DNA from 3 places in the Monashia sp. HAY1-2A genome. Region 2 is predicted to be linked to each of the others. Evidence: predicted binding sites of a transcription regulator. Region 2 holds the regulator's gene; each other region holds the start of a gene.

Region 1 (7,076 bases), on a different contig from region 2:
GGCCGGCGTGGGCGTGGCGCTCGACCGCGCCGCTGCGTCGGTCGGGCCCGACGCCGTGTGGGGCGACCGGCACCGGCTCGACCCGTTCCACGCGCTCGACGGCCTCGCGAACCCCGAGGGCTCCGAGGGCCTCGCGCGCTCCGCGGGCCTCGCGGGGGTGCCGACGGTGACGCCCCATCCCGTCCCCGGCGACAAGGGGTGCGTCCTCGCCGCGGCGAGCGCCCCGGGTGTCACGGACCGCGCCTACGGCGGCCCCGTGGCGCGTTACGTCTGGGACCTCGCCGACCGCTCGGCCAGCCGGTGGGTCGTTCCGCTCGGTGCCTCCGGTGTGGAGGGCGACCCGCACTTCTGCGACCAGACGGAGGCCTGGCTCGCGGGTCGCCTCTACCGCGTGCACGACCGGGACGACGCCTGACCCGCCACACTTGACCATTCTTTTACCTTTTACGGGATATATCCTGACTTTCCCCGTACGCTCGTCCTGACGGACCGGGTGGGACGGTCCGCGGTGGTCGGGTCGAGGGTCCCGACCGTGAGGGGTGGAGGGGGTCCGGACGTGTCCTGGACGATGACGATTCCCGGTTTCGCACTCGATGCCGCGCTCGACCGTGCCTTGGTCCCGGTCGGGGTCGCCGGCGGCGAACGCCTCCTGCCCGACCCTGAGTGGCCGGTGCCGCCCCGCGGCTGGCACCTCTGGGCCGCGGCGCTCCCCGACCCCGGCTCGCGCCGCTCGCCGTCGGACGCCGCGTCCCGCGAGCCCGGCCACGGCGAGGTCGACGTCACCGGTGACGACGAGACGCGCCCCTTCGTCGAGGCCGACGACACGGCCTTCACCCTCCCGTCGCGTCCCGCGCACGCACCTCGCGACAGGGTCGACCTGCTCGGGGGCCGTGGCCGCCGCCTGCCCGAGGGCTCCGGTCTCGGCTTCACGCTCATGGCCGCCCTCGTCGTCCTCGGCACGCTCATCGGCGGACCCACCGGCGGCCTCGTGGTCCTCGGCGTCTCGACGCTCCTCGCCGCCTCCGCAGCGATCGTCCTCGGCCGACTGACGCTGCACCACGTCGGTGGCGCGCGCGGTGGCGGTGTGCTGCTCGTCGTCGCGGCCTGCGCCCTCATCGTCGGCTCCCTCGATGCGGCGGCCCGCCGGCTGGACGCCCCGCAGCACGACGTCTCCGTCCCCGTCCCTGTCTCCTCGCCCGCGGCCTCCGACCTCGTGTCGACGCCGACGGCCTCGACGGCGGTGACGGGGTCGACGCACCGCGAGAGCACCGAACTGGGCACCGAGCTGACCACCGAGCTGGGCATCGTCCCGTCGGTCACCGGGACGCTCCTGCCGCACGACGCGCCTCCGTCCGCGTCGATGCCGTCCGACCGACGGGCCACGCCGGCCACAGCGGCCGCGCGGGCCGCGGATGTCGCGGGCGGCGGGGCCACCCGGGCTCGTCCCTCGTCGGCGCCGGTCGCGCCGTCCCTGCCAGTGCTGCCGACAGACGCGTTCGCCCCCCGGCTGCCGGCCCTCGACGGCCTCGCCACGCCCCTCGAGCCCCTCGAGCCGCTCGCGTCGAAGCCGGTCGGCGGCGTGGGTAACGCGGCGAAGAACACCGTGCAGCAGCGCGCGAACCACGGTGCGGAGGTCCTCGTGGAGAACCTGTCGGGGAACGCCGCCGGGCTCGGGGCGGCGACCGCCAGGCCCGCCGCCGGCGACGTCCTGGCCGCGCACCCGGCCCGCTGACCGGACCGCAGGCCGGAGCACAGACCGCAGCTCGGACTGCAGCACAGGCCGGCCCCGGTAGGCGGCATCGGTGTGCCGCATGCGGAGCCGCCTCTCGTGCCGGTCGCGCTGTGCGAGAGTGACCCCGTGAGCACAACGACGCGGCGCTCGGCTGCCCTCTGGCTCGTCGGCGCCGCCCTCGTGGGTGCCGCTGCGGCCGTCCTCCACGTCCTGCGATCCGACTTCGGCGGCGGCCACGCGAGCCCGGGCCTCGCGGTGTCGGCCTACCTCGTCACCGGCCTCGCCGCCCTGATGCTCTACCACGGCATCGTCGTCGCGGCCCGGGCCCAGGACGCGGCGGCCCCCCGCGCGATCGAGGACGAGGTCGAGCCCTGGCCGCGCCCGGGCGACCCGTCCGACGGCACCGCGCTCGACCGCGACCGCGTCGACCCGGTGGACCCGGTGGACCCCCTCGACCCCCTCGACCACCCCGACGCCGCGACCACCCCGCCGGCGGTCGAGACGCACGAGGTCTACACCTTCCGGCGCGGCAAGCGCATCGGGCACGGCTGACGTCGTCGAGGCTGCTCGTCCGGCTGCGGTCGGTGGGCGCGGGCACAATGGCGACATGACCGACGGCGCCACCCGCTGGGTGCTCCACGTCGACCTCGACCAGTTCATCGCGGCGGTCGAGGTGCTGCGACGCCCCGAGCTCGCCGGCCGGCCGGTCATCGTCGGCGGCCGTGGCGACCCCACGGAGCGGGCCGTCGTCTCGACGGCCAGCTACGAGGCACGCCGGTACGGCGTGGGGTCGGGCATGGCGCTGCGGATCGCGGCGCGCAAGGTGCCCGACGCCGTCATCCTGCCGGTCGACGCCGAGGCCTACACCGAGGCTTCCGGACGGGTCATGGACGCGCTGCGCTCGCTCGGGGTCGTTGTCGAGGTCCTCGGCTGGGACGAGGCGTTCCTCGGGGTCGAGACCGACGATCCCGAGGCGTTCGCCGGCCTGGTGCGCCAGACCGTGCTCGAGGCCACCGAGCTGCACTGCTCCGTCGGCATCGGCGACAACAAGGTGCGGGCCAAGATCGCGACCGGGTTCGGCAAGCCACGCGGCGTCTTCCGCCTCACGAGGGACAACTGGTTCGAGGTCATGGGGGACCGGCCGGTCATCGACCTGTGGGGCGTCGGGTCGCGGGTGTCGAAGCGGCTCGCCGCGCTCGGCCTCGACACGGTGCGCTCCCTGGCCGAGGCCGACGAGTCCGCCCTCGTCGGCGAGTTCGGCCCGCGCATGGGGGTCTGGTACCACCAGCTCGGCCGCGGCCTGGGGTCCGCGGTCGTCGACGACAGCCCATGGGTCGCCCGAGGCCACAGCCGCGAGACGACGTACCAGCAGAACCTGACGACGCCGGCCGAGGTGCAGGAGGCCGTCCGCGTGCTCGCCGCCCAGGTGTTCGCGGACACCGTCAAGGAGGGGCGACCGGTCTTCCGGGTCACCCTCAAGGTGCGGTATGCACCGTTCTTCACGCAGACGAAGGCCCGCAAGCTGGCGGCCCCGACGACCGACGTCGCCGACGTCGTCGCGGCCGCCGTCGAGCTCGCCGGTCGCCTCGACCCGGACCGCGAGGTGCGCCTGCTGGGGGTCCGGGCCGAGCTGGTCATGCCCGAGGAGGGCGACCCCGTCGAACGCACGCCGATCCGCGGTCGCCTCTGACGCCGCGCGACGAGCAGTGGCAGGACGCTGTCAGGTTCGTGGCCTACGGTCGTGCGCATGTCTTTGCGCGCGAGCAGCCCTGCCGAGGCCGGACGCCGGGTGGGCGGGTCGCGCCTGCTGCTGGCGGTCGTCGGCTGCGCGGTCGTCGTGGCGCTGCTCGCGGTCGTCCGCGACCCGCTCTACACGTGGACGGCTCACCTCGGTGACTCGCTGCCCGGCCCGGTCGGTGCCCTCGTGGAGGTCGCGGGCGAGCTCGGCATCCTCGTGCTCCTCAGCGCGGCCGGTCTGCTGGCCTGGCGCGCGCGGTCACGGGGGCTCGAGCACGTCGCCGTCGCGGTCGGCGCAGGCCTCAGCGTCGTCGGGGCGTACGCGCTGAGCGAGCTGGTCAAGGCCGTCGTCCGGGAGGAACGACCCTGCCGCACCCTCGCGGTGCACCCGCTCGCGGCCTGCCCAGCGGTGGGCGACTACTCGTGGCCGAGCAACCACGCCGTCATCGCCGCGGCGCTCGCGACGGCCGTCGTCGTCATGGTGCCCGTGTGGTGGCGGTTCGCCGCCCCCGTCGCCCTCACCGTCGCCGTCGCGCGGGTCCTGACCGGGGCGCACTACTGGCACGACGTCGTGACGGGCCTGGCCGTGGGCGTCCTCGTCGTGTGGTTCGCCACCTGGGCGCTCGTGCCCTGGCTGCACGATCGCCTCGAGGCCTGGGTCACGGCCTCGGCCCCCGACCCGGTGCGTCGTCTCGTCGGGGCGCCGGTGCACGACCGGGCCGACGCCTGAGGGTCCCGTGCGAGGCGTCCGGCTCGGCGGCGCGGCCGCAGGCAGGCGATGGCCCCGGGCGGCCGTCCACCCGGGGCCTCGTGCGTCGTGATGGTCAGCTCTCGGAGTCGGAGGACCCGCCCGACTCGATCGACTGGGTGCCACCGCCGTGCGAGACGGAGATCTTGCGCGGCTTGGCCTCCTCCGCGACCGGGATCACCAGGGTGAGGACGCCGTCACGGTAGTCCGCCTCGATGCGGTCGAGCGCGAGCCCGCGACCGAGCGACAGCTGGCGGGCGAAGGTGCCCGTCGGGCGCTCCCGCGAGAGCCACTGCGCGCCCTCGACCTCGGGGGCCGGGCGCTCGGCCCGGACCGTGAGGGTGCGGTCCTCGACATCGATGTCGATGCTCGAGGGGTCGACGCCCGGCAGGTCGATGCGGGCCACGAAGTTCTCGCCGGACCGGTAGAGGTCCATCGGCATGACGGCGCCGGCACTCGAGCGCAGGCCGTCGGTGAAGAGACGGTCGAACGTGCGGTCGAAAGTGCTGCGGAACGGGTCGAAGGTGGTGGTGCTCATGTCAGTTCTCCTCGATGAACGGTGGCCGTATCTGATGGGCCAACGGTGACCTTTCTTGAGTGGTAACCGCTCAACTTCGTGCTGTGTTCCCGAGGATACGACGGGTTCCGCGCCAGCTCAAGAGGGCCCCGACGGCAGAGGGCCCGGCGGTGGTCTCCCACCTCCGGGCCCTCCTCCCGTCCCCGCCGACCGACCGTCGGCGAAGGTCCCTGGCGTGCCTGCGCGGCGTCAGGCGCGCCCGTGGGCCGCCCGGCTGCGCCGGCTCAGCGCATCCACCGTCACGGCGAGGAGCAGGACCGCGCCGGTGATCATGTACCGCTCCGGGGAGCCGAGGTTGATGAGCGCGAGGCCGTTGCTGATCGACTGGATGACGAGGATGCCGAGCAGTGCCGCGTAGGCCGAGCCGCGCCCGCCGAAGAGGCTCGTCCCGCCGATGACCGCGGCCGCGATGGCGTTGAGATTGGTGTCGGCGCCCCCGCTGCTCTGGTTGGCCGCCGCGAGGCGGGCCGCCGCGAAGATGCCGCCGAGGGCCGCGAACGTCGAGCACAGCGCGAAGACGGTGAGGTAGGTGCGCCGCACGTCGATGCCGGCCCGACGGGCGGCCTCGACGTTGCCGCCGACCGCCATGACCGAGCGCCCCCAGCTCGTGCGCCGGATCGCGAAGTCCATGACGACGACCAACGCGAGGAACACGAGGAACATGACCGACACGCCGCGGTCCTGGTTGAGCACCGCGATGGGCGCGAGCAGGACGACCGCGAGGAAGGCGGCGCGGGCCACGACGAAGCCCACCGGCGTCGTCGACAGGCCGGCCGCGTCTCGCCGGGCGTTCGCGCGCAGCCTGCTCGCGGCGTAGGCCGCCACCACGAGCGCGGCCAGGACGTAGGCGACGACCGGCGGCAGGAAGGTCTGCTGGGCGAAGGTGACCAGTCCGGACTGGAAGGGCAGGTTGATCGAGCCGGTCTCGCCGAGGACCTTCAGCTGCAGCCCGAGGAAGCCGAGCAGACCGGCCAGGGTGATGACGAAGCTCGGCACCCCGAAGCGGGTGTAGACCGCGCCGTAGGCCAGGCCGATGACGGTGCCCGCGAGGATCGCCGCGACGATCGCGACGAGCGCCGGCCAGCCGCGCTCGACGGTCCCCACCGCCACGATCGCCGCCGCGAGGCCGCTGATCGAGCCGACGGACAGGTCGATCTCGCCGAGCAGCAGCACGAGGACGATGCCGATCGAGATCGTGCCGATCGCCGCGCTCTGGAGGGTCAGGTTGACGAGGTTGCGCGGGGACAGGAACGCGTCGTTGAGGCTCTGGAAGACCACCCAGATGATGACGAGGCCGACGACGACCGGTAGCGCGCCGAGGTCACCGCTGCGCAGCCTCGCGAAGAAGGCCCGGGCGGCACCTGCCACGCCGGCCTCGGCGATGAGCCGTTCGTCCTGCAGGTCGGCGGGCAGGGCGGCGGCCCGGGCGGCCGGTTGGGCCGGCGTCGCGTGGGCGGCATCCTCGGCCCGAGCGGCGAGGCCGGCGCCTGCCGGTGCGGTCGAGTCCCGCGTGGGGTCGGGGGTCGTCGTGCTCATGACTGCTCCTGCGGCTCGGGCTGCTCGGTGTGCTGGTCGGGCTCGGGGTGCCCGGCATGGGCCCGTCGCGAGGCGCGCTCGGACACCGCGTTGGTCGTGGCGCCCGTGATCGCGGCGATGATCTCCTGCACGCTCGTGCGGCTGACGTCGAACGTGCCGTTGTTGCGTCCGAGGCGCAGCACCGTGACACGGTCCGCGACGGCCATGACGTCGCTCATGTTGTGGCTGATGAGAATGACGCCGAGGCCGTTCTCGCGCAGGCGCTCGACGAGGTTGAGCACCTCGGCGGTCTGGGCGACGCCGAGGGCCGCGGTCGGCTCGTCGAGCATGACGACCTTCGGGTCGCCGAGCAGCGAGCGGGCGATCGCGACCGTCTGGCGCTGGCCGCCCGAGAGGCTCGCGACGGGGATGCGGACCGAGGGGATCCGCGCCGAGAGCTGGCGCAGCAGGCGCCAGCTCTCCTTCTCCATCGTCACCTCGTCGAGGGCCCGACCGCTGTGCAGCTCGCGGCCGAGGAACAGGTTCGCGACGACGTCGAGGTTGTCGCAGAGGGCGAGGTCCTGGAACACCGTCGCGATGCCGAGGCGCTGGGCCTCCGCCGGGGACGTGACGCTCGCCGGCGCGCCGGCGAACTCCATGGTGCCGGCATCGGGGGTGTAGACCCCGGCGATCGTCTTGACGAGGGTCGACTTGCCGGCGCCGTTGTCGCCGACGAGGGCGACGACCTCGCCCGGGTGGACGTCGAA
Region 2 (7,076 bases):
CGCGCGCGTGCGGCGGACCGCGTCGGACACCGCACGCACGGCTTCGGCCTGCCCGATGAGGCGGGCACCGATGTGCTGCTCCATGTGCAGCAGCTTCTCCGACTCGCCCTCGAGCAGGCGCCCGGCGGGGATGCCGGTCCAGGCCGAGATGACGTCGGCGATGTCGTCGGCGCCGACCTCCTCCTTGACCATCGGGGCCTCGTCGGACGTCGTCGCCGTGGCCTCGCGCTCCTGGGCTGCGGCGAGCTCCTTCTCCAGCGTCGGGATGTCGCCGTAGAGGATCTTCGAGGCGCCGCCGAGGTCACCCTCGCGCTGGAGCCGGTCGGCCTGGGTGCGCAGGTCGTCGATGCGGGCCTTGAGGTCGCCCACCGCGTTGAGCCCGGACTTCTCGGCCTCCCACCTCGCGTTGAGGGCGGCCAGCTCCTCGGTGCGGTCGGCGAGGTCCTGGCGCAGCCGCTCGAGGCGGTCGCGCGAGGCCGGGTCGGTCTCCTGCTCGAGGGCGAACTCCTCCATCTTGAGCCGGTCGACGGCGCGCCGCAGCTCGTCGATCTCGACGGGGCTGCTGTCGATCTCCATGCGCAGCCGCGAGGCGGCCTCGTCGATGAGGTCGATGGCCTTGTCGGGCAGCTGCCGGCCGCTGATGTAGCGGTCGGACAGCGACGCCGCGGCGACGAGCGCGGAGTCGGCGATGGTCACCTTGTGGTGCGCCTCGTAGCGCTCCTTGAGGCCGCGGAGGATCGCGATGGTGTCCTCGACCGAGGGCTCGCCGACGAAGACCTGCTGGAAGCGCCGCTCGAGCGCGGCGTCCTTCTCGATGTGCTGGCGGTACTCGTCGAGGGTCGTCGCGCCGACGAGACGCAGCTCGCCGCGGGCGAGCATCGGCTTGAGCATGTTGCCGGCGTCCATGGCGCCCTCGCCGCCGGCACCCGCGCCGACGACGGTGTGGATCTCGTCGATGAAGGTGACGATCTGCCCGTCGCTGCCCTTGATCTCCTCGAGGACGGCCTTGAGGCGCTCCTCGAACTCGCCGCGGTACTTCGCGCCGGCCAGCATCGCGCCGAGGTCGAGGCTGTAGAGGGTCTTGTCGCGCAGGCTCTCGGGCACGTCCCCCTCGACGATGCGCTGGGCCAGGCCCTCGACGACGGCGGTCTTGCCGACGCCCGGCTCGCCGATGAGGACGGGGTTGTTCTTCGTGCGGCGCGAGAGCACCTGCACGACGCGGCGGATCTCGGCGTCGCGGCCGATGACGGGGTCGAGCCTGCCGTCGCGGGCCAGGGCCGTCAGGTCGGTGCCGTACCTCGCCAGGGCCTCGAAGGTGCCCTCGGGGTTCTCGGTGGTGACCGCTCGGCCGCCGCGCAGCTCGGGGATGGCCTTCTCGATGGCGTCGGCGTCGAGGCCGAACTGGCCGGTGCGCGCGACGGCGAGCAGGAGGTGGTCGGTGGAGACGTAGGTGTCGCCCATCGCCGTCATGTACTGCTGCGCCTGCTTGACGACGCGGCCCGCGGTGGGCGACAGCTGCGGCTGCTGGGTACCTCCGCTCACCTGCGGCATCGCGGCCATGGCCTTCTCGGCGGCCGTGGTGGCCGCGGCGACGGACGAGCCCCCGGCCGTGAGCAGCGCGGGGGTCGTGGTGCCGGACTGTGCTGCCAACGCGAGCAGCAGGTGCGCCGGCTCGATGTTCGGGTGGTGCTTGCCGGTCGCGGTGGTCGCGGCCTGGGCGAAGGCCTCCTGAGCCTTGTTGGTCAGCTGAAGGTCCATGCGTTCTCCTGTGACGAAGCGGGACGAGCGGGACGAGCGGGGGGTGAGGATGGACGACCGGGATACGACTGGTAGCCGTCCACCCGGGACAACGGTCCCGCAGTTGAGTGTATTCCGCTCAACTTCGTGCGTGTGTGACAGACCGAGAGGATGCCCCTGTCGGGTCGGGGCGGCCGTGCGGGCCGGCGCCGGACCAGCAGCCGTCGTCGGCGGGGAGCGCGGTCGGGCTCCACGGGCCGAGTCTACGGTCGGTGGTCAGGCCTCGCCGGGGTCCAGCCCCGTCTCGACGACGCGCTGGGCCAGCTCGCGCAGCTTGATGTTGCGGTTGAGCGAGTGCTGCCGCAGCGTCTCGAACCCCTGCACCGCCGTGATCCGGTGGCGCTCGATGAGGACGCCGACGGCGTGGCCGATGACGCGATGGCTCTCGATGGCCTGGCGCAGCTGCGCCTCCTTGGTCTCGCGGTCCTGCCGGGCCGCGACCCGGTCGACGGCGTGGGCGAAGAGCTGGGCGACGAGGTCGCCGGCGATCTCCTCGTCGGCCGAGACGATGCGGGGTGCGCGCAGCCGGACCCACACGCGGACCGGCGACTCCGGGCCGTCGGGCTCGAAGAGGATGCCCGGGGCGACGCCGGCCCGGGCGTCGTACCCACCGGGCAGCCGGCCGGTGGTGAGGACCGAGCGGGTCAACGGGTGCAGGTCGGCGACCGGCGTCGGGCCCTGCGGCTTGAAGTACAGCCGCTCCGCCTCCGAACCGCCTGCCACCTGGACGGTCGCGATGCCGTCGAACAGGACGCTGAAGCCGGCGATCGCGGCCGAGACCACCTGCTCGAGCTCCTGGGCCGAGCGCAGCTCGGCGGCCAGCGCGGCCGCACGCGCGCGGCGCTGCTCGCCCTCGTGCTGCAGCGTCGTGTCGCGCACGACGTTGACGACGAGCGTCGGGTGCATCCCGCTGGCGGGGATGACCGAGGACGTGGTCGAGACCCAGGCCCGGCTGCCGTCGCGGCGGGCGAGGGGGAAGGTCTCCTCGACCGGCTCGCTGGAGGCCAGGATGCGCGCGATGCGCTCGGTCGTGGTGCCCGGCCCCTCGATGCTCCACGGGTAGGGCGGCGCGATCGGGCCGTCCTCGAGGCTCCAGCCGTAGGAGCGGGTGAACGCCTCGTTGAGCGACACGACCCGACCGTCGGGCTCGAACACCGACAGCGGCTCGTGCAGCGAGGCGACGACGGCGCGCCGCCAGGCGGCGTCACGTGCGCGTTCGTGGGCCCGGGCGAGGTTGGCCGACAGGCGCGCCCGCAGGTGCCGCATCTCGAACGGCTTGGCGACGTAGTCGTCGGCGCCGCGACCGAGGCCGGTGACGCTGGCCTCGTCACCGGCCCGAGCGGTGAGCATGACGACGGGAACGTCGGCCAGGGTGTCGTCCTCGCGCACCGCCCGGAGCAGCTCGAGGCCGTCGAGGCGCGGCATCATGACGTCGGCGAGGACGAGGTCCGGCCGGCGGGACCTGGCCGTCGCCAGCGCCTCGACGCCGTCCCTGGCCGCCACGACCTCGTAGTCGTCCGCGAGTGCCTCGCTCAGGTAGGCGCGCATGTCGGCGTTGTCCTCGGCGAGCAGCAGGAGCGGGCGCCCACCCGGCTGCCGGGCGGGTCCCGACCCGGACGCGGTTCCGGCGTCGGGGCGCGCCGGCCGGCGGGCGCCGGGGCCGGGGCCGGGGTCGGCGTCGTCCGCGGTGTCGACGCCGTCCGGGGCCGACGCCACGGCGTCGGCGCCGGCGTCCCAGCCGTGCGCCTCGGCCAGGAAGGACTCGACGGTGCGCGGCGTGATCGAGGGGCTCGCCGGCGGGGAGCCCGCGGGCGGCCGACCCCAGGGGAGGTAGACGCCGAAGGTGCTGCCCATGCCCTCGACCGAGTCGACCCAGGCGTCGCCGCCGTGCAGCTCAGCGAGCTGGCGCACGAGGAACAGGCCGATGCCGGCGCCCTCGCGCGACCGGATGCCGTCGGTGCGGGGCAGCTGCCGGAACCGCTCGAAGACGGTGGCGAGGTCGTCGGTCGGGATGCCGATGCCGGAGTCGGTGACCAGCACCTCGAAGCCCTCGGGAAGCTCGTGCAGGGTGACCTGCACGCCGCCGGCGGGCGTGTACTTCAACGCGTTGGACAGCAGGTTGAGCACGATGCGCTCGACCATGTCCCGGTCGACCCACGCAGACCGGCCGAGGTCGGGGATGTCGGTCGTGAAGGTCAGGCCCACGCGGTGCACGGCCGGACGGAAGCTCGCGGCCAGCCCCCGGACGAGCTCGGCGACGTCGGTCTCGACGCGGTGCGGCTCGACCCGCCCGGCGTCCATGCGGGTCAGGTCGAGCAGCTGGTCGACGAGGACCTTCAGCCGGTCGGTGTTGCGCTCGACGAGCTCGAGGTGGGAGCGCACCGCCGCCGGCAGACCGGGCTCGCCGAGCGCGTCCTCGACCGGCCCGGCGATGAGCGTCAGCGGCGTGCGCAGCTCGTGGCTGATGTTGGCGAAGAAGGCGGTCTTGGCGGTGTCGAGCTCGGCGAGCGCCTCGACGCGGTGCCGCCCGGCGTCGAGACGGCGCATGCCCGCGAGCGCGGCGGCGACGTGCGACGCGCACAGCTCGACGTAGGCCTGCAGCTGCTCGTCCCACGGCCGCCGGAGGTTGGCGGTGACGACGAGCGAGGCGCTGGCCCGCCTCCGGCCGGGCTCGACGACCGGCACGACGTGGACGCCCGGGTCCGGCGCGCTCGTGCCGTCTACCGGGCCCTCGATGAGCCCGACCGACGCGTGGTCCTCGACGTTCCCACGCATGATCTCGAGCGCGAGACGCTCGACGTCCTCGGCGGTGGCCGCACCGGCGAGGGCCGCCCCCAGCCGTGACACGACCGAGGCGCGGCGCTCGGCCAGCACCTTGCCGGTGGTCTCGGTGGCGATGTCGAGGACGCCGGCCACCTCGCCGTCCGGTCCGGTGACGACGCTGTAGGACCACGTGAAGTAGGCCTCCTCGAGGAAGCCGTTCCGGTCGACGACGAGCAGCTGGTCCTCGTCCCAGGAGGGGACGCGGGTGCGCGCCACCTCGGCCAGCCGCGGCGCGATCTGGTCCCACACCTCCGGCCACACGTCCCGCACCGGCAGGCCGAGCGCGGCGGGGTGCTTCGCCTCACCGAGCAGCACCCGGTAGGCGTCGTTGTAGACCATGAGCAGCTCGGGACCCCAGCACACGAGCATGGGGAAGCGCTGTGCGAGCGCGGTGTCCACGACCGCGACGAGCTCGGCCGGCCAGTCGTCCACGGGACCGAGGCCGGTGGCCGCCCAGTCGGTGGTGGCCATGAGGCGGCCGATCTCGGTGTCCGGCAGGGCGAGCCGGTGGCTGCGCCCGGGTGCCGCGAGGGTGGCGGACCGGTCGAGCCCGCCGTCCGGCGTCATCGGGGCGTGCGGCTGGGACAACAGGAAGACCTCCACGTGGGCAGGGTGCAGTGCGCGCCCACATGGCTGGAGGCCCGGTCATCCTCGCACCTGCGCGGTGCGTTGCCAAACGACGTGCGCGAGGCGGCTGGTCAGCGCTCCGGGCGCCAGACGACCAGGGCCTGCGACGCGGGGGTGCGCGGCGGGCGCTGGCCCGGCCGCAGCGGGACGGCGTCCCCGCGCGGCCCGACGGCGAAGAAGCGCGCGCTCGCATGGAGCGCGGCCTGGGTCTGCTCGAGCTCGGCGGCGAGCTCCTCGACCCGCGACCGCAGCGCCGTGACGTGGTTCTCGAGGTCGAGGATGCGCTGGATGCCCGCGAGCGACACGCCCTCCTGCGACAGCCGCTGCACCTCACGGAGCAGCTCGACGTCGCGGGTGCTGTAGCGCCGCCCGCCCCCGCGGGTGCGCGACGGCGTGACGAGGCCGAGGCGGTCGTACTGGCGCAGCGTCTGCGCGTGCATGCCGGCCAGCTCGGCGGCGACGGAGATGACGAAGACGGGCGCGTCGTCGTCGTGCCCGGCGGGGCGCGCGCTCCTGCGTGACATCGTCGGCACTCCCTTCCTCGTTCTCGTCGCCGGCCGGCCTCAGGCCCGCGCTCGGCGGAACAGGTCGGCCCTCGGGTCGTGGCCGTCCTCGGCCGCGGCCATGGTCTCGATCGCCGCGCGAGCCTCGTCGGTCAGGCGCTGCGGCACGACGACCTGGACCTTCGCGAGCAGGTCGCCGGTGTGCTCGCCGCGGCGGACGCCACGGCCCTTGACGCGCAGGACCCGGCCGCTCGGCGTGCCGGGCGCGATGCGCACCTTGACCTGCCCACCGTCGAGGGTCGGCACGGGGACCGTGGCCCCGAGCGCCGCCTCGGCGAAGGTGACGGGCAGGTCGACGGTGAGGTCGTCGCCGTCGCGGCCGAAGACCGGGTGCTTGTCGACGGAGACGGCGAGGATGAGGTCGCCCGCAGGCCCGCCGGCCTCGCCCTGGCGCCCCTTGCCCCGGAGGCGGATCTTCTGGCCGTCCTTGACGCCCGGAGGGATCCGCGCCGTGATGCGGCCGAGGTCGGGCGAGGAGAGCGTCACCGTGGAGCCCTCCACCGCGTCGCGGAAGCCGATCGTCGTCGAGGCCTGGACGTCGGCGCCCGGCCGCGGACCGGCCGTCGCACCGTACCCGCCGTACTGCTGGCCGAAGCCGCCGGCACCACCCGGACCCGCGCCACCGAACATCTGGCCGAGGATGTCCTCGAGGTTCGGCTGGCCGGCGCCCGCACCCCCGCCGCCGAAGCGGACACGGGTGCCGCCGGGGCCGGCCGCACCGCCGAACGCCGAGAAGATGTCCTCGAAGCCGGCGCCCCCGCCGCCGGGACCGCCCGCGGTGAAGCGAGCACCCCCGTGCGACATGGCGCGGATGGCGTCGTACTCGCGGCGCTGCTCGGGGTCGGACAGGACGGCGTACGCCTCCCCGATCTCCTTGAAGCGCTCCTCGGCGCGGGTGTCGCCGACGTTGTGGTCCGGGTGCAGGTCGCGGGCCAGCTTGCGGTAGGCCTTCTTGACCGCGGCCGCGTCGGCGTCCTGGGGCACGCCGAGGATCGCGTAGAAGTCCTTCTCGAACCAGTCCTGGCTAGCCATGGCGCACCTGCCTCTCCTCCTGCGGCTGCTCGGTGGGACCTGCGGTCCTCACATCATCACGGATGCCGGCCGACGCGTGGGGCCTCGGCGCGGTGTGGCGCTCACGCGGGGTCGGCAACCGACACCCGCGCCGCGCGGACGACCCGGTCCCCGATGCGGTAGCCGGGCTGGAGCACCTGCACGACGGTCGTGCCCGACGCGCCGTCGGGCAGCTCGGCCTCGACGTGCATGAGC
Region 3 (7,076 bases), on a different contig from region 2:
TCGTCTCCCCCATCGGCGTGCTGTCGATGGCCCACCGCGACGCCGATCTCGCGGTCGCGCGAGGCGCCCGCGAACAGCACGTGACGCCGGTGCTCAGCACCCAGGCGTCCGTGCCGATGGAGGACGTCGCGCGCGAGCTGGACGGGTCGGGCCACTGGTACCAGCTGTACTGGAGCAGCGACGACGCCCTCGTCGAGAGCCTCGTGTCCCGCGCCGAGGCCTGCGGCAGCGAGGCCCTCGTCGTCACGCTCGACACCGCGTACCTCGGCTGGCGACCGCGTGACCTGGACCTCGGCCACCTCCCCTTCGCCCGCGGTGAGGGCATCGCCCAGTACACGTCCGACCCGGTGTTCCGGCGCCTCGTCTCCGAACGGCTCGCGGCCGCGGAACACCTTGGGACGCAGGAGCGTCCGCGTCCGACCCCCGCCGTCGTTTCGACGCTGCTGTCCATCAGCCGCAACCACCCGGGCGACACGCGTCGCAACCTCTCCTCACCCGGGCCGCGTGCCGCGGTCGACACCTTCCTCGACGTGTTCAGCCGGCCGTCCCTGACGTGGGAGGACCTCCCCCGGCTCCGGTCGCTGACGACGCTCCCCGTGGTGCTCAAGGGCATCCTGCACCCCGACGACGCCCGGCGAGCGGTCGACGCCGGTGTGGACGGCCTCTGGGTGTCGAACCACGGTGGCCGGCAGGTCGACCGGTCGGTGGCAGCGCTCGACGCGCTGCCCGGCGTCGTCGAGGCGGTGCGGCACTCTGGTTCACGGATGCCGATCGTGTTCGACAGTGGGATCCGCTGCGGCGCAGACGCCTTCGTCGCGCTTGCGCTGGGAGCCAACGCGGTCGGCGTCGGGCGTCCGCACGTCTACGGCCTGGCCTTGGCCGGGGCTGCCGGGGTCGTCGAGGTGCTGCGCAACCTGCGCGCCGAGCTCGACCTCCAGCTGGCCCTTTCGGGCCGCACCTCGGTGGTCGGGCTGACGCCCGAGGACCTCGTCCGCGCCAACTGACCCGCGTCGCCCGTCGTCCGCCGACGCGGCGCTCGCGCGAACCCGCTGGTGGACCGACGCGTTCGCTCACCCACACCGTCGCGTCGAACCGGTCCGGATGGTCGGCCCGTGGATCTCGGTCGACGTGCGGGGCCGTCACAGGGAGGATCGGGGCATGCCAGCGCTCGACCACCTGACGAAGGACGCCTTCCCCAAGTCCGCCAAGTACGACGCCATGTGGCTCGTCGACCTCGACATGGGGCCGCACCCGCTCTGGCTGCTCGAGGACCTCGCGGCCGACCTCGAGCTGCGCCCGGGCATGCGCGTCCTCGACCTGGGGTCGGGCCTCGGTGCGACGTCGGTGTTCCTCGCCAAGGAGTACGGCGTGCACGTGGTCGCCGCCGACCTCTGGGTCGACCCGAGCGAGGCCGGTGCCGTCTTCGACAAGGAAGGCGTGGCGGACCGAGTCCTGCCGGTGCGCGTCGACGCCCACCAGCTGCCCTTCGGCCGTGGCACGTTCGACGCCGTCGTCAGCATCGACGCGTGGGAGTACTTCGGTACCGGTGACCACTACCCGCCGTACGTGGCCAGGTTCCTGCGCCCGGGAGGGCAGCTCGGCGTCGCCACGCCGGCCCTGACCACCGAGGTGCGCGAGCTCGGCGAGATCCCGGACCACCTCGACCGTGTCGTCGGGGCCGAGACCGCCGCGTGGCACACCGCGGAGTGGCTGCGCAGCCAGTGGGAGTTCAGCCGCGCCTTCACCTCGGTGACGGCACGCAGCCAGCCGGAGGGGTGCGCCAACTGGCTGCTCTGGGAGCGGGCCGTCAACGAGCTCAAGGGCCAGGCCACCTCGCCCGTGCAGCAGATGCTCGAGGCCGACGGGGGCGCCTTCGTCACCTTCGCACTCGTCACCGGGAGGGTCGCATGAGCAGCGACGACCGGCTGGCCGGCGGCAGCGGCGGCACCGACGACCGGGCGGGCGGCGGGAGCGCGGGTGGCGCGGGTGGCGTGGGTGCGGGCCGCCCGAGCGCGCGTGGCGTGGGCGCCGGGTCGAGAGTCACCGGCGCCGACCTCGTCCACCTGCGGCGGGCCGTCGAGCTCGCCCGTCTCGCGCTCGAGCGCGGCGACGAGCCGTTCGGCTCGGTCCTCGTGTCGGGTGAGGGCAAGGTGCTCTTCGAGGACCACAACCACGTCGTCGAGCTCGACGAGACCCAGCACCCCGAGCTCGCCATCGCCCGGTGGGCCGGTGCCCGGCTGACGCCGGCGGAGCGGGCCGCCGCGACGGTCTACACCTCGGGCGAGCATTGCGCGATGTGCTCGGCTGCGCACGGTTGGGTGGGGCTGGGTCGGATCGTCTACGCCGCGAGCACCGAGCAGCTCGTGCGGTGGCGCGCGTCGTGGGGCTCCTCGCCCTCGCGGGTCCGGGCCCTGGCGATCACCGACGTCGTGCCGGGCGCCGTCGTCGCGGGCCCGGTGCCCGAGCTGGAGGACGAGGTCCGCGACCTGCACGAGCGGTTCGCGCGCCGGCACCCGCCGAGCTGACGCGTCGATGCCCTGCGCCTACGCCCGCCACAACCGCGCCACGGCGCACTTCCCGGGCGGATGAGCCACAACTCCCCGCCACAACCGCGCCACGGCGCACTTCCACGGCCGATGCAGCACACCCTCGTCCCCAACAACCGCGCCACGGCGGAGTTGTGAAGGTGCCGCCCGTGAGGGCTGTGGAGAGCGGCTGCGCGCCGACGCGGTCAACGGGCAGGCTCTCGGCATGGCAACCCCTGACCAGCAGACGTCGGTGCTCCTCCGGTCCGACGCGATCGGGGCCGGAGTCACGGATGGCAGACTGAGGCGCAGCCACCAGCCGGTCTTCCGCGGGGTGTATCTCGTGCGCGAGGCGGAGCCGACGACGAGGGCGCGGATCGAGGCGGCCCTTGCCGTCGTCACCCCGGGCAGCTACGTGTCGCACCACACTGCAGCGAGGCTGTGGGGCGGCGTCGTCCCCGACGACGCGGACGTGCACGTGTGCAGCCCGCGCAACCGTTCCCGACGCGTCGGGATCGCCGCACACCGCACCAAGGCGGCTCAGCGCGTCGTCAGCTTCCGAGGACTGCGTGTCACCAGTCCGGTGCAGACCTTCCTCGACCTGTCACAGATGCTGGATCTGGTGGATCTCGTCGTGCTCGGCGACTCTCTCGTCAGGGCGGGACGCACCTCGCCGGGTGAGCTCGTCCGGACCGCCGGTCGGCACCACGGACCGTACTCGCGCCTCGCCCGGCAGGCGGCCTCGCTCGTCCGAGCAGGCGTGGACTCACCGATGGAGACGTGGGTCAGGCTGCTCATCGTCCTGGCGGGATTGCCGGAACCCGCGGTCGACGTCCGGGCCGTGCTCCCGACGGCACGCTCGTCCGCCGGTACGACCTCGCCTACCTGCCCTACCGGCTCGTCTTCGAGTACGACGGACGGCAGCACGCCGACTCCGAGGTGCAGTGGCTCGGTGACCTTGCTCGGGACGAAGCGCTGGACGACGAGAGGATCCGTCGGCTCGTCATCGTGTCGAAGGACATCTACTCCACCCCGGCGCGCACACTCGGCCGCGTCACCAAGGCGATGCGCTCCGTGGGGATGCCGGTGCCGCGGCTGCGCGAGGACTGGCGTCGCCACTTCCCGAGCCGGCCCGGCGACGTGACATCAGCCGGAGGACTCGAGACCGAGAACTTCGCCACGGCGCAGCTCTGAGGCCACCGGGACGCCAAGACGGCGGGGAACCGCGCCATGGCGCGGTCGCGTTGGCCGGCCTCGGGTGGCCTCGGTTTGCGGAGGGTGCGCGGGCCCGGGTCGTCGGAGTGTGCGTGGACAGCGGGGTGCGGATGCGGCGCGGGTATGGGACTGGTGTGTTCCGCCCATGGCGAACAGGCTCGGAACCTGAGCCCCACCGACTCAGGATGGGGAACAGGACCCGAGGTCGCCGCGTTGGTCGGGTTGTGCTCGCTGACAGCGGGCACGGATAGCATCGAGATGTCTCTCGATCAGTCAGGAGAAGAACATGTTCGAACGGTTCACCGACAGGGCCCGGAGGGTGGTTGTCCTCGCGCAGGAGGAAGCGCGTCTGCTCAACCACAACTACATCGGGACCGAGCACATCCTCCTGGGTCTGATCCACGAAGGCGAAGGCGTCGCCGCGAAGGCCCTCGAATCGCTCGACATCTCGCTCGAAGCGGTCCGGGCCCAGGTCCAGGAGATCATCGGCCAGGGGCAGCAGGCCCCGACCGGCCACATCCCCTTCACGCCCCGCGCGAAGAAGGTTCTCGAGTACTCGCTCCGCGAGGCACTCCAGCTCGGCCACAGCTACATCGGCACCGAGCACATCCTCCTCGGCCTCATCCGTGAGGGCGAGGGCGTCGCAGCCCAGGTCCTCGTCAAGCTCGGAGCCGAGCTGAACAAGGTGCGCCAGCAGGTCATCCAGCTGCTGTCGGGCTACCAGGGCGGTCAGAGCGGCGAGAAGACCGGTGCCGGCGTCGGCCAGGCCCAGGGCGAGGGCACCCCGGCGGGGTCGCTCGTGCTGGACCAGTTCGGCCGCAACCTCACCCAGGCCGCCCGCGAGGGCAAGCTCGACCCGGTCATCGGGCGCGAGAAGGAGATCGAGCGGGTCATGCAGGTGCTGTCCCGCCGCACGAAGAACAACCCGGTCCTCATCGGTGAGCCCGGCGTCGGCAAGACCGCCGTCGTCGAGGGCCTGGCCCAGGACATCGTCAAGGGCGAGGTCCCGGAGACCCTCAAGGACAAGCAGCTCTACACCCTCGACCTCGGCTCGCTCGTCGCGGGCAGCCGCTACCGCGGTGACTTCGAGGAGCGGCTGAAGAAGGTCCTCAAGGAGATCCGCACCCGCGGCGACATCATCATCTTCATCGACGAGATCCACACCCTCGTCGGTGCCGGTGCGGCCGAGGGTGCCATCGACGCCGCGAGCATCCTCAAGCCGATGCTGGCGCGCGGTGAGCTGCAGACGATCGGCGCGACGACGCTCGACGAGTACCGCAAGCACATCGAGAAGGACTCGGCGCTCGAGCGGCGCTTCCAGCCGATCCAGGTCCAGGAGCCGACGCTGCCGCACGCCATCGAGATCCTCAAGGGCCTGCGCGACCGCTACGAGGCCCACCACCGGGTCACCATCACCGACGGCGCGCTCGTCGCGGCGGCGAACATGGCCGACCGCTACATCAACGACCGGTTCCTGCCCGACAAGGCCATCGACCTCATCGACGAGGCGGGCGCGCGCCTGCGCATCCGCCGGATGACGGCCCCGCCGGACCTGCGCGACTTCGACGAGAAGATCGCCGCGCTCGTCCGCGAGAAGGAGTCGGCCATCGACGGCCAGGACTTCGAGCGTGCGGCGCGCGTCCGCGACGACGAGAAGCGCCTGCGCCAGGAGAAGGCCGCCCGTGAGGCGCAGTGGAAGTCCGGTGACATGGACGTCGTCGCCGAGGTCGACGAGGAGCTCATCGCCGAGGTCCTTGCCGCCAGCACCGGCATCCCGGTGTTCAAGCTGACCGAGGAGGAGTCGAGCCGGCTGCTCCACATGGAGGACGAGCTGCACAAGCGCATCGTCGGCATGGACGACGCCGTCAAGGCGCTGTCGCAGGCGATCCGGCGCACGCGTGCGGGCCTGAAGGACCCGCGTCGTCCGGGTGGCTCGTTCATCTTCGCCGGCCCCACCGGCGTCGGTAAGACCGAGCTGGCCAAGACGCTCGCCGAGTTCCTCTTCGGCAGCGAGGACGCGCTCATCAGCCTCGACATGTCGGAGTTCTCCGAGAAGCACACGGTCTCGCGCCTGTTCGGTTCGCCCCCCGGCTACGTCGGCTACGAGGAGGGCGGCCAGCTCACCGAGAAGGTGCGCCGCAAGCCGTTCTCGGTCGTGCTCTTCGACGAGGTAGAGAAGGCCCACCCGGAGATCTTCAACTCGCTGCTGCAGGTGCTCGAGGACGGCCGCCTGACCGACTCCCAGGGTCGGATGGTCGACTTCAAGAACACCGTCATCATCATGACGACGAACCTCGGCACGCGCGACATCTCCAAGGCCTCGATGGGCTTCAGCGCCGGACCCGACAGCCGCTCGGACTACGAGCGGATGAAGGCGAAGGTCACCGACGAGCTCAAGCAGCACTTCCGCCCCGAGTTCCTCAACCGCGTCGACGACACGATCGTGTTCCCGCACCTCAGCAGGGACGAGATCACCCAGATCGTCGACCTCGAGATCGCCAAGCTCGACAAGCGGCTCAAGGACAAGGACATGGGCATCGAGCTCACGCCCGCGGCCAAGAACCTGCTCGCCAAGAAGGGCTACGACCCCGTGCTCGGTGCGCGCCCGCTGCGCCGCACCATCCAGCGCGAGATCGAGGACGCGCTGTCGGAGAAGATCCTCTACGCCGAGTTCACGTCCGGCCAGTACGTCAAGGTCGACACCGAGGGCGAGGGCAAGGAGGAGACGTTCACGTTCTCGGACATGGCCCACCCGGGCAAGACGCACCGCCCCGCGGACGACCTGCCCGAGCTGCCCGAGGGCGCCGCGCTCGACGAGGCGCTCGGCGTCAACGTCACGGCCGGGCCGCCCGTGCCCGACGACACGGTCTACCCCGACCGCGGGGTGTCCGGCGAGCGCTGAGGCACGGTCTGGAGCCGGCGCTCCGCTGGGACTCACGAGGCCCCATCGGCCGAAGGGGCCGGGGACACGTTCCCCGGCCCCTTCGCCGTCCTCCCCCATGGCCGTTCCGCTCCATTTCGCCCGCCGCGGCCTCGACCGGGGTCTGACACCGGTGCACCGCGGGGTCAGACCGGGGTCGTAGCCGCGCCGCACGCATGGGGACCGGCGGCCGACGACGTGGCAGGTCGTCCGAGGCGAGGGTGGACGCCATGAGCAACCACGACCCGAACGCGCCCGAGGGCCTCGTCGCCCGCGACCTCGTCATGACCTACGGCCACACCCCCGGCCAGACGCCGCCCGCGCTGGGGGGCGTCGACCTCACCGTCCACCGCGGCCAGAGCATCGCCGTCATGGGCCCGTCCGGCTCGGGCAAGACGACGCTGCTGCACGTCCTC

Evidence for each region. Region 2 encodes HspR, which represses chaperone genes until heat shock. Its sites were predicted from a motif close to AAGTTGAGTCNNNNNGACTCAACTT; they were not measured.
Region 1: a site for HspR is predicted at 4,808-4,832, ahead of ACPYOM_RS10250 (Hsp20/alpha crystallin family protein). Genes of this name have one in related genera too.
Region 3: a site for HspR is predicted at 3,903-3,927, ahead of ACPYOM_RS08600 (ATP-dependent Clp protease ATP-binding subunit). Genes of this name have one in related genera too.

Annotation. Positions count from the first base shown of each region.
Region 1 is NZ_JBNDHY010000055.1:171-7,246, reverse strand. Features, by position in the region: gene ACPYOM_RS10275 (penicillin acylase family protein) at 1-415, shown strand, start outside; gene ACPYOM_RS10270 (hypothetical protein) at 557-1,732, shown strand; gene ACPYOM_RS10265 (hypothetical protein) at 1,859-2,284, shown strand; gene ACPYOM_RS10260 (DNA polymerase IV) at 2,340-3,422, shown strand; gene ACPYOM_RS10255 (phosphatase PAP2 family protein) at 3,480-4,199, shown strand; gene ACPYOM_RS10250 (Hsp20/alpha crystallin family protein) at 4,294-4,755, opposite strand; gene ACPYOM_RS10245 (sugar ABC transporter permease) at 4,984-6,330, opposite strand; gene ACPYOM_RS10240 (ATP-binding cassette domain-containing protein) at 6,327-7,076, opposite strand, start outside.
Region 2 is NZ_JBNDHY010000064.1:139-7,214, reverse strand. Features, by position in the region: gene clpB (ATP-dependent chaperone ClpB) at 1-1,758, opposite strand, end outside; gene ACPYOM_RS11345 (ATP-binding protein) at 2,014-5,223, opposite strand; gene ACPYOM_RS11340 (heat shock protein transcriptional repressor HspR) at 5,319-5,771, opposite strand; gene ACPYOM_RS11335 (DnaJ C-terminal domain-containing protein) at 5,811-6,842, opposite strand; partial or broken gene ACPYOM_RS11330 (nucleotide exchange factor GrpE) at 6,944-7,076, opposite strand, start outside.
Region 3 is NZ_JBNDHY010000042.1:17,184-24,259, forward strand. Features, by position in the region: gene ACPYOM_RS08580 (alpha-hydroxy-acid oxidizing protein) at 1-1,004, shown strand, start outside; gene ACPYOM_RS08585 (SAM-dependent methyltransferase) at 1,159-1,911, shown strand; gene ACPYOM_RS08590 (nucleoside deaminase) at 2,022-2,525, shown strand; gene ACPYOM_RS08595 (hypothetical protein) at 3,306-3,719, shown strand; gene ACPYOM_RS08600 (ATP-dependent Clp protease ATP-binding subunit) at 4,027-6,642, shown strand; gene ACPYOM_RS08605 (ABC transporter ATP-binding protein) at 6,891-7,076, shown strand, end outside.